DNA from 2 places in the Paenibacillus sp. RC73 genome. Region 1 is predicted to be linked to the other one. Evidence: predicted binding sites of a transcription regulator. Region 1 holds the regulator's gene; the other holds the start of a gene.
What was found. Region 1 encodes CtsR, which represses protease genes until heat stress. Its sites were predicted from a motif close to ATGGTCAATAAAGGTCAAACA; they were not measured.
Positions count from the first base shown of each region.

Region 2: a site for CtsR is predicted at 5,937-5,957, ahead of clpP (ATP-dependent Clp endopeptidase proteolytic subunit ClpP). Genes of this name have one in related genera too.

Region 1 is NZ_JBIYCV010000018.1:54,249-62,228, forward strand. Features, by position in the region: gene disA (DNA integrity scanning diadenylate cyclase DisA) at 1-159, opposite strand, end outside; gene radA (DNA repair protein RadA) at 172-1,545, opposite strand; gene clpC (ATP-dependent protease ATP-binding subunit ClpC) at 1,847-4,291, opposite strand; gene mcsB (protein-arginine kinase McsB) at 4,336-5,400, opposite strand; gene mcsA (protein-arginine kinase activator protein McsA) at 5,430-5,954, opposite strand; gene ABH897_RS26055 (CtsR family transcriptional regulator) at 6,024-6,488, opposite strand; gene ABH897_RS26060 (GNAT family N-acetyltransferase) at 7,057-7,980, opposite strand, start outside.
Region 2 is NZ_JBIYCV010000009.1:19,797-27,776, forward strand. Features, by position in the region: gene rapZ (RNase adapter RapZ) at 1-370, shown strand, start outside; gene ABH897_RS20345 (gluconeogenesis factor YvcK family protein) at 383-1,369, shown strand; gene whiA (DNA-binding protein WhiA) at 1,375-2,319, shown strand; gene ABH897_RS20355 (HPr family phosphocarrier protein) at 2,455-2,724, shown strand; gene ABH897_RS20360 (SIMPL domain-containing protein) at 2,995-3,753, shown strand; gene ABH897_RS20365 (stalk domain-containing protein) at 3,989-5,101, shown strand; gene clpP (ATP-dependent Clp endopeptidase proteolytic subunit ClpP) at 5,229-5,825, opposite strand; tRNA gene ABH897_RS20375 (tRNA-Arg) at 6,035-6,109, opposite strand; gene ABH897_RS20380 (sugar-binding transcriptional regulator) at 6,345-7,382, shown strand; gene gap (type I glyceraldehyde-3-phosphate dehydrogenase) at 7,474-7,980, shown strand, end outside.

The DNA of each region.
Region 1 (7,980 bases):
GCCATCCACGACCTCCATTACCTCCGGGCTATAGCCAACGACCAGAAGAGCGCCCGTTTTGGCGCGCAACACGTTTTCCAGTCCGTCGCGAAAGGGAGTTCCCGGTGCCACAAGCCGCAGCAAATCATTCATTTTATCCAGTTGGCTCGCTTCTTTCATTCTCATTGCCCCCTAATCTAATGCGGCTGCCAATGCATCTGCCACCGTTCCTACTCCTACAATTTGTATCCCTTTCGGATGCGTCCAGCCCTTCAGGCTCTTCTCTGGCATAATCACCCGTTTAAAACCTAGCTTCTCCGCTTCCCGCACACGCTGCTCCGCTCTGGATACAGCACGCACCTCACCCGTCAGCCCCACCTCGCCAAAAATCACATCGTATGGCTTGGTAGGCGCATCTCGAAAACTGGAAGCAATACTCACCGCTATTGCCAGGTCCACCGCTGGTTCATCCAGCTTTACGCCCCCGGCCACATTTAGATACGCATCCTGATTTTGCAAAAACATGCCCATCCGCTTTTCCAACACGGCTATAATCAATCCCATTCGATGATGGTCAACCCCTGTACCCATTCGGCGTGGAGAAGGAAAATGCGTGGTCGCAATCAGCGCCTGCAGCTCAACCAATACAGGTCGTGTTCCTTCCATACTGGCGACAACAGTCGAACCAGCCACCCCCAGCGGTCGTTCGGACAAAAACAGCTCGGAAGGATTCGACACCTCACGCAAGCCGCTTTCAGCCATTTCAAAAATACCAATTTCATTCGTAGAGCCAAAACGATTCTTAACCGCACGCAACAGCCGATACGTATGATGGCGCTCTCCTTCAAAATAAAGCACACAATCGACCATATGCTCCAACAGACGCGGGCCTGCAATGGCCCCTTCCTTGGTTACATGTCCTACCAGCACCGTTGCAATTCCTAATCCCTTGGCAATCCGCATAAAACGTGAAGTACATTCCCGTACCTGTGCTACACTCCCCGGCGCACTCGTCACCTCAGGCAAATATACAGTCTGGATAGAGTCAATCACCAGAAACTCCGGTTTCAAGCTGTCTACCGCTTCTTCAATCGTCTCCAAATTCGTCTCACATAATACGTATAAATTGGGGGACAGGGCACCGAGACGGTCTGCACGCAGCTTCGTCTGACGGACCGATTCCTCACCTGACACGTACAGCACCTTTAAACCGGTTAAAGCCAGCTCATTCGATGTCTGTAGCATAAGTGTAGATTTTCCAATCCCCGGATCACCGCCCACCAGAACGAGTGAACCTGGCACCACGCCTCCCCCGAGCACGCGATTCAATTCGCCTATTCCCGTCAAAATTCGTGCTTCTTTGCCGCTCTCCACTTCGATAATAGGGAGCGGTTTATCTTTTGTGCTATGAGTAAGAAGGGAAGAACCCATTCCTTGAGTTTTAACAACGCTTTCCGTTTCCTCCACCATGGAATTCCATGCCTGGCATCCGGGACATTTTCCATACCATTTGGGCGATTCATAACCGCACTCCGTACAGGAAAATTTAGTTTTCACTTTAGCCATACTTTGTTCCTTGGCTCCTTATATGACAACGATCAATGTCGGATTTATCTTCACACAGCCGGAAAGAGCTGTAACAATAAAAGTTTACCATTGAAGCTTGGCGGACGTAAAGCGATATCACAAACTTTTCCAAAGCTCTTATCCGACCGCTCCACAGTGCTTTATACACAAAAAGGGCGCCCTCGCCACAGCTTTTCAGCCTGCGAGACACCCTTTCTGACCACTTTTATTGTGCTAATCTATCGTACCTCTGTCCTTTTTGGGCAAAAGCCGATGATTATCGTTAACTTTTATTGCCTGCTCAGGACTTCGCGGATACGTTATCCTTTTTTGTAACGGTCAACGCACCGTTCTCTTCATCAATAAAGAGAGAATCACCTTTAGTGATATTACCCGACAGCAACTCCTCAGACAGACGGTCCTCGATATGCTTCTGGATCGCACGACGCAATGGACGCGCACCATACGCCGGATCAAAGCCTTCCTTCGCAAGGAATGCCTTAGCCTTGTCTGTCAACTCAAAGTCCACCTCGTACTCATTCAGACGCTTACGCAGCTCTTCGGACATAAGGGACACGATTTCGGCAATGTGTTTTTCTTCGAGAGAATGGAAAACGATAATTTCATCAATCCGGTTCAAGAACTCGGGACGGAAGCTTTTCTTCAGTTCATCCATCACTTTGCCCTTCATGTTATCATAATCCGCTCCAGCGTCCACAACAGCTGTAAAGCCGAGCGTGGAGTTACGTTTGATCGCCTGTGCACCCACATTGGATGTCAGGATGATGAGTGTGTTGCGGAAATCGACAACACGGCCTTTGGAATCCGTCAGACGTCCATCTTCCAGCACTTGCAGAAGAATGTTGAACACTTCTGGATGTGCTTTTTCAATCTCATCCAGCAGTACGACGGAGTAAGGTTTACGACGCACCTTCTCAGTCAATTGACCGCCTTCTTCATATCCAACATATCCTGGAGGCGCTCCTACCAGACGGGACGTGGAATGCTTCTCCATGTATTCGGACATATCGATTCGGATAACCGCATTTTCATCTCCGAACATGGATTCAGCCAACGCGCGTGCCAGCTCAGTTTTACCAACCCCGGTTGGACCGAGGAAAATAAAGGAGCCGATTGGACGTTTCGGATCTTTCAGTCCGGCACGTGCCCGGCGAATAGCCCGGCTAACTGCCTTAACTGCTTCATCCTGCCCAATTACCCGCTCATGCAGCAACTCTTCCATGTTCAACAAGCGATGCGTTTCTTCCTCTTTCAGCTTGCTAACCGGAACACCTGTCCAAATCGCAACGACCTGAGCAATATCCTCCGGTGTTACTTCGGAATCTGTACGTCCCTGTTGCTCTTTCCATTGGTTTTTCGTAACATCCAGCTCTTCACGAATTTTCTGCTCTGTATCACGCAATGCAGCCGCCTTTTCGAACTCTTGGCTTTGTACAGCCGAATCCTTTTCCTTACGAATATCTTCCAGACGGTTTTCCAGCTGTTTCAGGTTTGGCGGTACTGTATAGGAATTCAGCCTTACCTTGGAACCTGCTTCATCAATAAGGTCAATTGCTTTATCCGGCAGGAAGCGGTCGGTGATATAACGATCTGACAATTTTACTGCCGCTTCAATGGCTTCATCCGTAATTTTCACACGGTGATGCGCTTCATAACGGTCACGCAGGCCGTACAGAATTTGAACAGCTTCTTCTGGAGAAGGCTGATCTACCGTAATCGGCTGGAAGCGACGTTCCAAAGCAGCGTCCTTTTCAATATATTTGCGGTATTCGTCCAGCGTTGTCGCACCGATGCATTGCAGCTCGCCACGTGCCAGAGCAGGCTTTAAAATGTTGGAGGCATCAATGGCACCTTCAGCTCCACCAGCACCAATCAGCGTATGCAGCTCATCAATGAACAATACGATGTTTCCTGCTTGACGAATCTCGTCCATAATCTTTTTCAAACGATCCTCAAATTCACCACGATATTTGGTGCCTGCTACCACAGAGCCCATATCGAGTGTCATTACGCGCTTGTCGCGCAACGTTTCGGGAATCTCATTGGCAATAATTTTTTGCGCCAATCCTTCGGCAATTGCTGTTTTACCTACCCCTGGCTCACCGATCAGAACCGGATTGTTCTTTGTACGGCGGCTGAGCACCTGAATTACACGTTCAATTTCCTTACTGCGCCCAATGACAGGGTCCAGGTTGTTTTCCTTCGCAGATGCCGTCAAATCACGTGCCAAGCTGTCCAGCGTTGGTGTGCTGACATTAGCTGGAGCACCATGATGGCTGGAAACAGCCTCACTGCTGCCGAGCAATTGAAGCACTTGCTGACGTGCTTTATTCAGGCTGATACCCAGGTTATTCAGTACACGGGCTGCTACACCTTCGCCTTCACGGATAAGACCGAGCAAAATATGCTCCGTACCTACATAGGTATGGCCCAACTTACGAGCTTCATCCATAGACAGCTCGATGACCTTTTTGGCGCGTGGAGTATAGGCAATGTTCGTCGGTTGTTCTTGACCGCGTCCAATCAGCGTTTCCACTTCATCCTGAATTTTTTCCAGTCCCAGCCCTAAACCAATCAAGGCTTTCGCTGCAATTCCTTCACCTTCACGAATGAGGCCGAGCAAAATGTGCTCCGTGCCAATGTTGTTGTGTCCCAATCGAACAGCTTCTTCCTGAGCCAAGGCAAGCACTTTTTGTGCGCGTTCCGTAAATCTTCCAAACATCATATATCCTGCACCTCCACAGTGTGTATTTCAGATCATTCTATATATTAAAGGGTTGTGCCTAATTTTTGCCGGATCAGCTTCGCCCGGTACATATCGCGCTCACCGGTGTTCATTTTATCACCAAAGCTTTTTTGCAGAAATCCGGGTTGCGTCATCACATTCAGCTCATTCATCGCTGCTGTGGATGGACGCTCCAAAATCCCCAAGTCCACGCCAAGACGTACATCAGACAACCGCTGTGCGGCCTCCTTGGATTCCAGTACCGCTGCATATGACAAAATACCGAATGAACGCATCACCCGATCTGTAATCCGCAGCATGGACTCATTCATCAGTCGTTCCCTGGCGGAACGTTCATGCTCTATAATTTGCAGTACAACGCCATGCAGATTTTCGATAATTTCCGCTTCGGTCTGTCCCAGTGTAATCTGATTGGATACCTGAAACAGATTGCCGACCGCTTCGCTTCCTTCACCATAAATACCGCGAACGGTAAGACCTACCTGTGAAACAGCGGACAAAATTCGATTAATCTGATGAGTCATGACCAATGCGGGCAGATGCATCATCACCGAAGCTCTCATCCCTGTGCCGACATTCGTCGGACAACTGGTCAGAAAGCCTCTACGATCATCAAATGCATAATCGACATGCGCCTCAAATGCATCATCAATAACCGTAGCACGTTCCCAAGCTTCTCTAACCTGACATCCCGGATATAAGCACTGGATACGCAGATGATCCTCTTCGTTTATCATAACACTAACCGATTCATCATCGCTAATCAAAACAGCACCGTTACGAGATTCATTCGCCAAATTAGGGCTAATCAAATGCTTCTCAACCAGTACCTGCTTGTCGATCTCATCCAACTCGGATATTTTCAGGGTATGAAAGGTACCAAAGCGGCCTAAATCATCATACTGAAGGATATCCGTCAAACGTTGAAGTGCTTCTTCCGACTGCTGGTTGGTAGCAAGCATGGGAAAAGGCAGGTGCTGCAAGTTACGCGCAATTCTCACCCGGCTGCTAATGACAATCTCCGAATCCGCAGCTTCACCACGCATCCAATCACTTAGCGGCTTTTCCGTAAACCGGATATTGGGCATTACGCATCCCCTCCTACTCTTCACAAACTTTACTCTTCGGTCATTTCTTTTTCAAGCTTTCTGATTTGATCCCTAAGCTCAGCGGCTGATTCGAATTCTTCCTGTACAATATGCTGTTGCATCTCTTTTTTCAGATCATCAATTTGCCGTTTAACCTTCAATCGGCCTCCGGTGCGAACCGGAACCTTGCCCACATGGCTCGTACTGCCATGCACACGCTTGAACAAAGGGTCTAGACGGCTGTCAAAATATTGATAGCACGACGGACACCCAAAGCGCCCCAGCTTACTGAACTGTGCATAAGTCATGCCGCAATCCTTGCATTGCAGATTTTGCGGACCGCTATGGCCTGGTGACTGGCTCTTTGTGCTGGATTCAAAATCCAGCATACCCGACAACAAGCTATGAATTGAAAAGCCGTTAGGTGTACCAGGGATCATCTCCCCTTTTTCCTTCGCACACGTCTCACAAATATGAAACTCTGTCTTTTCGCCATTCACAATTTTGGTGAAATGCAAAGTTGCCGGCCGTTTATTACATTCTTGGCACAGCATAAAAGCACCTCCTTCAGCGTCAGGATTTTTGCAAATCCCTACTCCAAACCGTTAATCTTGAATCACACGCTATCTGGCCACCAGCAACGAAATCAGCATAGCCTTAAGCAGCCTTGCCCGTAGCTGGTCACGATAAGGAAGCTTCAGCAATAATGTGTCCCTTGATAAAGCAGCCTTCATTAAACCAGCTTCCCTTTTGCTTAAAAAAAGTGCTTCTTCCAGCTGATAAATCAGCCCTTCCGCTGCCGATTGGCTAATTTCCTCTCCAATGCTTTGATGGAGATGTGTATGAATCGCATGCTGTGCAGGCAGTTGAATTCGCTGAATGCGAATGTAACCCCCACCACCGCGTTTGCTTTCCACCACATAGCCTTTTTCCAGCGTAAAACGGGTACTGATTACATAATTAATTTGCGACGGCACGCAGGAAAAGCGGTCAGCCAAATCATTGCGCTGAATTTCCACTAAACCTTTGGGACTTTCCAGCAATATGCTCTTCAAATATTGTTCAATAATATCGGAAACATTGCGCATTTCATCATCCTCCACTAACGGAAACGCAAATATTCAGTACATTTCACGCTCCACAGAGTCCGCCGTATATTGAACTTAACCGAACGGTAAAGTCATGAATCTAAGCCAGTATCGAGGCTAATTAGCCCCCCTACCTCACTTAGAAACATCCCGTTTAGTTTCTAGTGTGACCTTTATTCGTAATAAATCATACACCTTCCCTCATGCTCATGAGATTACAGTGACGTTTATCTACAGATCAGGTCTGTCTTTTCATGCTGTGTTGGTGTCAATGTATTATATACGGCTAAAAACTCAGCGTATTCACACCATTCTAATGAAGCACTATAGACTCGATTGACTTTGACTTTCTTTGACTATAATCACATTATAGCACAAAATATATTTTTGCCAAGGGGTCAATATCATTTTTCGCAATCTAATTATGTTTTATACAATATAAGAAAAACTCTTCCCTTTACGGAAAGAGTTCTGAAAAATGTCGTTAAAATCATCCACACCTCATGCAAGGTATTTAAGCCAGACTCCCTAAAGAATGAAGACTCAAGAGCATTTAAGAGCATTATAATTAGAAAAAATCCAGCAAAAATGTTTGTTTTATCGGTATTACACGTTCTAATACAGACACAGACTCACCTCGCCCTGTAATACGACTCCACTTATACAGATCATCAGGCCGCTGATAGCCAAGCATCAGGGTGGTCAGCGACTGGATTCCCACGCTCAAGTCAGCTTCTACACCGTCCTCGGAAGAACTGCTTGGATCCACTCTGTCCAAATGTCCTTGCCCTTCCGCGTTGACCATCAATATCCATATACCTTCATTCCATGGAGCATAATGATCTGTCAGATGTAAGGTCAAACGTGTTTCCTCTCCAATTGCCTCAAAAGGATATTTCTCCACAAAAGCAGCTGCATCTACAATACGGCCCATAAAATAAGGCACTGTTTCCTGCTGAATTCGCGGATCTTCTAGCAGAAATGGCAGATTGTCATCAGCCGGAATGTAAATGAATTTACCCTGGGTTATCATCGAATCATGATTTGCAAAATACGTCCACAACGCCCGCCGTGCCGTCTCATTAAGATATACCAGTTCGTCGCAATTCAGCTGCTTATCTTCAATTTTGTAGAGTGCATATCCCTGAGGATCGCCTGCTTCAGAGTAATACACTGCGGTCCGGTAGTTCTTATTTAATGTCCGCTCTTCCCACCATTCCTTATCTCGTACCAGCGTACCATTATAACGCGAAGCATATGCTTGATACACTTGGTCCAGCTCAGAAATATCTTTGACATCCCGTTTGACCGTACCTTCGGTTTTAAGCTTGGCAGGGAACTTATCGATCGAAATAATATACTTTTTGTATTCAATATACGTTTCCCATCCAAATTTACGATAGAAGGCAAAAGAGAAAGGATGTAGAAAAGAAAGGCTCTGTCCCGCGACCTTCATCTCTTCAAGCACATGCGTTAAAAGGCGTGAAACCAG
Region 2 (7,980 bases), on a different contig from region 1:
CATTACCTCTTTCGGCTTCAAATATGGTATTCCCATTGATGCCGATCTCATATTCGACGTGCGTTTCCTGCCCAATCCTCACTATGTGGACCAATTGCGACCACACACCGGACAGGATAGCGATGTGTATGATTATGTTATGAAATGGCCGGAGACTCAGGCATTTCTGACCAAGCTACTGGATATGTTACATTTTTTGATTCCGCAATACCGCAAGGAAGGCAAAAGCCAGGTCATTATTGGTATCGGGTGTACCGGCGGTAAGCATCGTTCTGTCGCGATATCTGAATATTTAGGAAAAATGCTGGGTGCCAGTGAAACAGAATCAGTTTCTGTTTCACATCGGGATGCTGATCGCGACCGGCATTAATGAGGTGAAAACATGAAAGAGACCGGATCACAACGGGAGCGCCCTCGTATTGTTGTTATGGGCGGCGGAACCGGCTTGTCCGTCATGCTGCGGGGGTTGAAACAAAAGCCGCTGGATATTACGGCTATTGTTACAGTCGCTGACGATGGCGGAAGCTCCGGGATATTGCGCAGTGAGCTACAAATGCCCCCTCCGGGGGATATTCGTAATGTGCTGACTGCACTGGCTGATGTAGAGCCGGTGATGTCCGATATGCTGAAATATCGTTTCGGCGCAGGATCAGGCTTGGCAGGCCATAGTCTGGGCAACCTGATTTTAGCGGCGATGACCGATATATCAGGAGATTTTGTGACGGCGGTGCGTGAGCTTAGCCGTGTATTTGCTGTACGGGGGCGTGTGCTGCCGGCGGCTGAAGAAGGCGTTGTGCTGAGTGCCGAAATGGAGGATGGCACGGTGGTTACCGGTGAATCCAAAATCCCGGAAGCGGGCGGCAGAATCAAACGTGTTTTTCTTGAACCGACTCACGTGGAGCCGTTGCCTGAGGCTGTAGAGGCCATTAATGAGGCCGATGCGATCCTGATTGGTCCTGGCAGTCTGTACACCAGCATTTTGCCGAATTTGCTTGTACCGAAGCTTGCAGAGGCTGTGGTGAAATCAGACGCTATCAAGATATTCGTCTGCAACGTTATGACTCAGCCAGGCGAAACGGATGGATATACAGTGGGGGACCACTTGCAGGCTATTTATGAGCATGTAGGGCATCATTTGTTTGATTATGTGATCGTCAATAATGGAGAGATTCCGCCTCAGGTACAGGAAATGTATGCCGAGCAGGGTGCCAAGCCAGTTCAAGTAGACATGGGAGAGCTGACTGAGCGGGGGTATAAAGTGGTGGCAGATACGCTTGTTCTGTTCCGCACCTATTTACGGCATGATGCCGACAAACTGAGCCAGCACATTTACCAATTGGTACAAAACTGGATATTAAGAAGGAGGTGAGTCCCTTGTCCTTTGCGGCACAAACAAAAAAAGAGCTTACGATGATTGAAAGCCAGCCCTGCTGTGAAAAAGCGGAACTATCTGCGCTCATACGTATGCTCGGGTCCGTACAGCTGTCCAACAAAAGGGTGATATTGGACGTGTCCACAGAAAATGCCGCGATTGCAAGGCGGATTTACTCCTTGATCAAAAAGCATTTTCAAGTTCATATTGAGCTGCTTGTACGGAAAAAAATGCGCCTGAAAAAAAATAACGTGTACATTGTCCGCATTCCAAGCGGTGTACAAGAGCTCTTGAAGGATCTTTACATCGTATCAGAAGGGTTCTTGTTCACGGACGGGATTAATCGGGATATCATTCGGAAAAACTGTTGTAAGCGGGCTTATTTGCGTGGCGCTTTTATGGCAGGTGGTTCTGTGAACAATCCGGAGGGATCGTCTTACCATCTGGAGATTTCCTCGATGTATGAGGAGCATTGCCAGGCGCTGGTCGATCTGGCGAATGAGTTTCATCTGAATGCCCGCTGCATTGAGCGAAAAAAAGGCTTTATTCTCTACATCAAGGAAGGCGAAAAGATCATTGAGCTACTCAGCATCATTGGCGCGCATCAGGCTTTGTTCAAATTCGAGGATGTCCGCATTATGCGTGATATGCGTAATTCCGTCAACCGGATTGTTAATTGCGAAACGGCTAATCTGAACAAGACGATTGGAGCTGCTGTCCGGCAAATTGAGAATATCAAGCTGCTGGAGAGGGAAGTCGGCCTGGATACGCTGCCAGATAAGCTGCGCGAGGTGGCGGAAATACGTCTCGCTCATCCTGATTTGAATTTAAAAGAAGTCGGGGAAATGCTCAAAGGGGTTGTGAGTAAGTCGGGTGTCAATCATCGACTTCGCAAAATTGACGAGATGGCTGACAAAATCAGGGGAGAAAACGGCCTGATTCCATAAAAGGAGTGTCTGTGGGGCTTCAGCCCCGGTTTTTTTAGTTTTTTTTCTAGTGTCTGTCCCGGGTTAATGTTATAATGTGATAAATAAAATGGAGTAAGTAGTGTCCAGATTTATTTGATGAGGGGGTAAGCTGACATGTCAAAACATCCGGTAGTCGTACGCTTGAAAACAGGACTGCACGCCAGACCTGCTGCGTTGTTCGTACAGGAAGCGAATAAATATTCATCTGAGATTTTTGTGGAAAAAGAAGACAAGAAGGTTAATGCCAAGAGTATTATGGGTATTATGAGCCTTGCCATCAGTACAGGTACTGAAATTTACATTAGTGCTGAAGGTGCGGATGCCGAACAGGCTGTAAACGCTTTAGTAAGTCTGGTTAGTAAAGTAGAGCTGGAAAATCAATAAATAAACATCTGCTTTGTGATATGGTATATGCTCTTAGTGAAAAGCCCCTCTGGGGCTTTTTTTGTACCCGAAAAAACAGAGTGGGCAATCCCCTGTTGGGCTGCTACAATGTGGTCTCTTTGAATATCGGCGGTGTGTTTAGCCCAAGCTACAAGCAATTTAAATTCTGTGATGGTACTCTGTTTCGAAAATGTGGTGCCTAACTGCAACCTTTTCCCTTAGTTTCCGTCTGGAAGGTACATACATCATCAAGAAAAGAGGGCGAATATGATGAAGCATTGGACAAAAGCTGCAAATACAGCAGTTCTGGCAGGAGCATTATTGGCAGGAGTAGTAGCGGGAGGATTATGGACAGGAGCAGATCGCGCCTATGCCGCGTCAGCATCTACGACGGTAAGCAGTGTAATTAATGTGAGTGGCAGCGGGGAAGTATTGGTTAAACCCGATATTGCCTATCTATCCATCGGCGTACAATCTGAAGGAAATACAGCAGCAGCTGCCCAAAAAGCCAACGCCGCTAAAATAAGTAAGGTCACACAACTGCTGAAAGAAAAGTGGAGCATCAGTGCAGACGACATTCAGACGAGCCAGTTCTACGTGCAGCCTAACTATACCTATGACGAAAAACAAGGACAGAAGCTCAAAGGCTATATTGCCAATCATACGCTTTCCGTAAAGTACCGTAATTTGGATAAAATCGGTCAGTTACTGGATGAGGCTACACAGTCTGGAGCGAACAACGTGGATAATGTGCGTTTTTCGGTAGAAAACTCTTCAGCTTATGAAGAAGAAGCGATTGCCAAGGCGTTGGGAAATGCTCAATCCAAAGCCAGTGCTGTAGCGAAGGCAACCAAACGAGGGCTTGGAACTCTCCTGAACGTAACGGTAGATGGGGGAGATGCCCAAATCTTCACACAACGTGAGGCTGCTATGAGTAAAGCACTCTTGGATACAAGCGGCGGAACAGAAATACAATCCGGTCAAGTGACTGTGAAGGTCCAAGTATCGGCACAATACGAATTGAACTAACGTACAGATGATAACGAAGCCACAAGCGTCCTGCTTTATTTGCAGGATGACTTGCTGGCTTTTTTATATGTCGAAATTATTTTGTAATGAGTCTGTAATAGCTGGGTCCCCTAGATGTACAGATTGAAATCGGAGAGTGTACAGATTGTAAACTACGAACATAGGGGGATAGATATAATAAGTAAAGTAATCAATACACGTAGAATACACATCTATAACAGGAGGAATATTTAATATGAACAAGCATACAAAAAAATGGGGCTCCGCACTGCTGGCAGCGGGAATTTTAGTAGGAGTTGCAGTTGTTCCCGTTTCCTATATCGAGGCAGCTTCATACAAACAACAGGCTACAGCACAGCAACCAGGTATTTCTATTAAATGGAATGGTAAAACGTTGGCGACCAAAGGGATTCAGGTGAACGGAAGCACAGTGATTCCCGTAGCAGCATTGCGCGACAGCCTGGGGATTCCGGTGAGTTATGATGCCAAAACAGCGACTTATACCGTAGGTAGTGGGTACAATAAGCTTTACATCATGTCCTCTTCCTCCGATGGTCCCTATGTCAATGTCAATGGAATAAGCACACGCAACATGGACGCCAAACAGATCGCCGGGAAGCTGTACATTCCTATGAGTCTGCTGAAAGACTATCTGGGTATCGATGCTCAGTGGAATGCAGCTCAGAAAACAGTAACAATGAGTAAAAGCCAGCTAAATCCGATCACGATTACGTCCCAATCTCTTCCGGCTTCGAGTGATGCAAAGGTTTCCTACAAGGTTAAGTACTCGCAAATCAGCGGTGGCCAGCTAAACCCTGAAGCTCAGCAGGCCATTAATAGTGTGCTCAAAAAGCAAGCGGAGGGAGTACTGGCAGCAGGCAAAAAGCAAGTAGCAGAGGGTGAACCTACAGTAGAAAGACCGTATACTTTCAGTAATGATTTTGCTATTGCCTATAACCAACAAGGGATTTTGAGCATCATTATGGAGGATTACTCCGATACGGCTGGTGCTCATGGTATGACGGCGCGTAAAGGATATACGTTCTCACTCGCTGATGGAAAATTGCTGCAATTGTCTGACGTGCTGAAGGCCAATCCTAATTACAAACAGTTTCTTAATAGCGACCTGAAGAAAAAAATTAATGGTCCAATGGTGAATGAAGGCGGCTTTGGTGGCTTCAAGAATATTGCGGCTAATCCGAATTTTTATGTAACGAATAGCGGTGTGACGATTGTGTTTGACTTGTATGAGTATGGGCCTTATGCGTATGGTATTCCTGAGTTCACTTATTCGTTTGGTCAATTGTTGCCTCAAGGCAGCAAGCCTTTTACTGGACAGAATGAATAGTACAAATGAATAAGTTAGATTATCTGTACACAAAAGAATAGTAAACGAAAAAAGCTGCCTACCGGATACAATCATCCGGGGCAGCTTTTTTCGTTTACCAGCTATTCAGAGGCCATAATTCGTTCTCTTACACACCTTCTGGAGAGGAGCTAGTAAGCACTTTATCAATAATACCGTATTCCTTGGCATCATCCGCGGACATGAAATAGTCACGGTCTGTGTCTTTTTCAATGCGCTCCAGTGGTTGGCCTGTGCGATCTGCGAGAATGCGGTTCAATTTGTCGCGCATTTTCAGAATGCGGCGGGCGCGGATTTCAATATCCGTTGCTTGACCTTGTGCGCCACCCAGCGGTTGGTGAATCATAATCTCACTGTTCGGCAAAGCAAAACGTTTGCCCTTGGCACCTGCGTTCAGCAAGAACGCACCCATGGAAGCCGCCATACCTACACAAATCGTAGACACGTCAGGTTTAATATATTGCATCGTATCGAAAATGGCCATACCGGCTGTGATCGAACCGCCAGGGCTGTTAACATACAAGTGAATGTCTTTTTCAGGATCTTCGGCAGCCAAAAACAGCATTTGCGCAATAATAGAGTTGGCTACAACGTCATTGACGTCCGAGCCCAACAAAATAATGCGATCCTTCAACAGTCTGGAATAAATGTCATAGGCGCGTTCGCCGCGGTTACTTTGTTCTACTACCATAGGAACATAGCTCACGTCAAAAAACCTCCCTTTAATATCGTTAATGGATTTGGTGGACATGCCGATTACACGTCCCTATTTATAAACTGTTACCGTATTAACCACATGATAAACAATTTCAAACAAAAAGTCAAAGAAAGTCAAACTAATAGTCAAAAAAAAGAGCCCTCTGCGCTCTTATTGGTTAAAACAGTATATAGAAGCATTTAGACATTCATATAAAATGGCGCGCCCGCGAGGAATCGAACCTCGATCTCAGGCTCCGGAGGCCTACGTCATATCCGTTGGACCACGGGCGCACAGCTAATTGGAAACAAAGATGATTATATGATATACGGCATTGAATTGCAAGCTTTTATTACGTGCGCATATTCACATAAAAAGTTGAGAAATATAGGTTCAGATAGACTTGCATGTGGAGCAAATATTGGGTAAGATATACGTGGGACTTAAAAAGTTAACCCGGGACGTTTTAAGACCAGTTAGTGATATAGTATTAAAGATAGAACTTAGAAGTGTGCGGGAGTGGAAAGCATGCGAAAGATATTAGAAATACAGAAGCAGCTTCTGCCCGACCTCATGGATGTTTTGAAAAAAAGGTACACAATCCTGCATCAGATTATGCTGTCCGATGTTATTGGACGCAGAACGCTGGCGGCTTCACTGAACATGACCGAGCGCGTGTTGCGCGCCGAAACCGATCTTCTTAAAGCCCAAGGGCTGATTGAGATTGAGAGTGTGGGCATGAAGGTGAGCAAAGCAGGACTGGATCTGCTGGAACAGCTGGAGCCAATTGCGAACAACTTGTTCGGCCTGTCCCAATTGGAGGATCAGATTCGTCAAGCCTATGGTTTGAGGAAGGTGGTTGTCGTTCCAGGGGATTCGGATGCTTCTCCTTTAACGAAGCAGGAGCTGGGTCGTGCCGGGGCAAAAGCGCTGCTGAGTGTTATGGACGACGAGGATGTGGTCGCCGTAACAGGTGGCACGACGATTGCCGACGTGGCGGACCAACTGACACTACCTGCTAATGGCCCACTTAAGGGCGGATGGTTCGTACCAGCACGTGGGGGTTTGGGAGAAAGCATGGAAATGCAGGCGAACACAATTGCTTCCACAATGGCTCGTAAGGTCGGCTCACAATACCGTCTGCTCCATGTACCGGATTTGCTCAGCAATCATGCTTACAACTCCCTGCTTGAAGATACGAATATTCAGGATATTTTAAGCCTGATTCGCGAGAGTCGGATCATCATTCACGGGATAGGCAACGCCATAGCAATGGCACGTAGACGCAAGCTCGACCCTGAAACCTTTGCCCAGATCAGCAGTGAGGGCGCGGTTGCCGAATCGTTTGGCTATTATTTTAACGAAGACGGCGTCGTTGTTCACAGAATGCTGACGCTTGGACTCCGTTTGGAGGATATCAGGCGTACCGAGACGGTTCTAGGCGTAGCTGGAGGTAAGAGCAAGGCGGCCGCTATTCATGCAGTGCTGCGTTTCGGGCAGGAAGATATTCTTGTCACCGACGAAGGCGCTGCTGCTGAAATTGTAAGCCATTATTTGAATGGTTAAACGGATTTATGAATTGTGTTGTCTTGACGGGCTTTCGGGTCTGTCTTGAATATATAAACTAAACTAAACGAACTTTGGGAGGAACTCACTCATGACAGTTAAAGTTGGTATTAACGGTTTCGGACGTATTGGACGCCTTGCTTTCCGCCGGATTCAAAACGTGGAAGGTATTGAAGTAGTAGCAATCAATGACTTGACAGATTCCAAAATGCTGGCACATCTGTTGAAATATGATACAACACAAGGTACTTTCCAAGGAGAAGTAGAAGTACACGATGGCTTCTTCAAAGTTAACGGTAAAGAAGTTAAGGTTTTGGCTAACCGCAACCCAGAAGAACTGCCTTGGGGAGAACTGGGTGTAGATATCGTTCTGGAATGCACAGGTTTCTTCACAACTAAAGAAGCTGCTGAGAAACATTTGAAAGGCGGCGCTAAAAAAGTTGTTATCTCCGCTCCAGCTACTGGCGACATGAAAACTGTCGTTTACAACGTAAACCATGAAATTCTGGACGGTACTGAAACTGTAATCTCCGGTGCTTCTTGCACAACAAACTGCCTGGCTCCTATGGCTAAAACTTTGCAAGACAAATTTGGTATC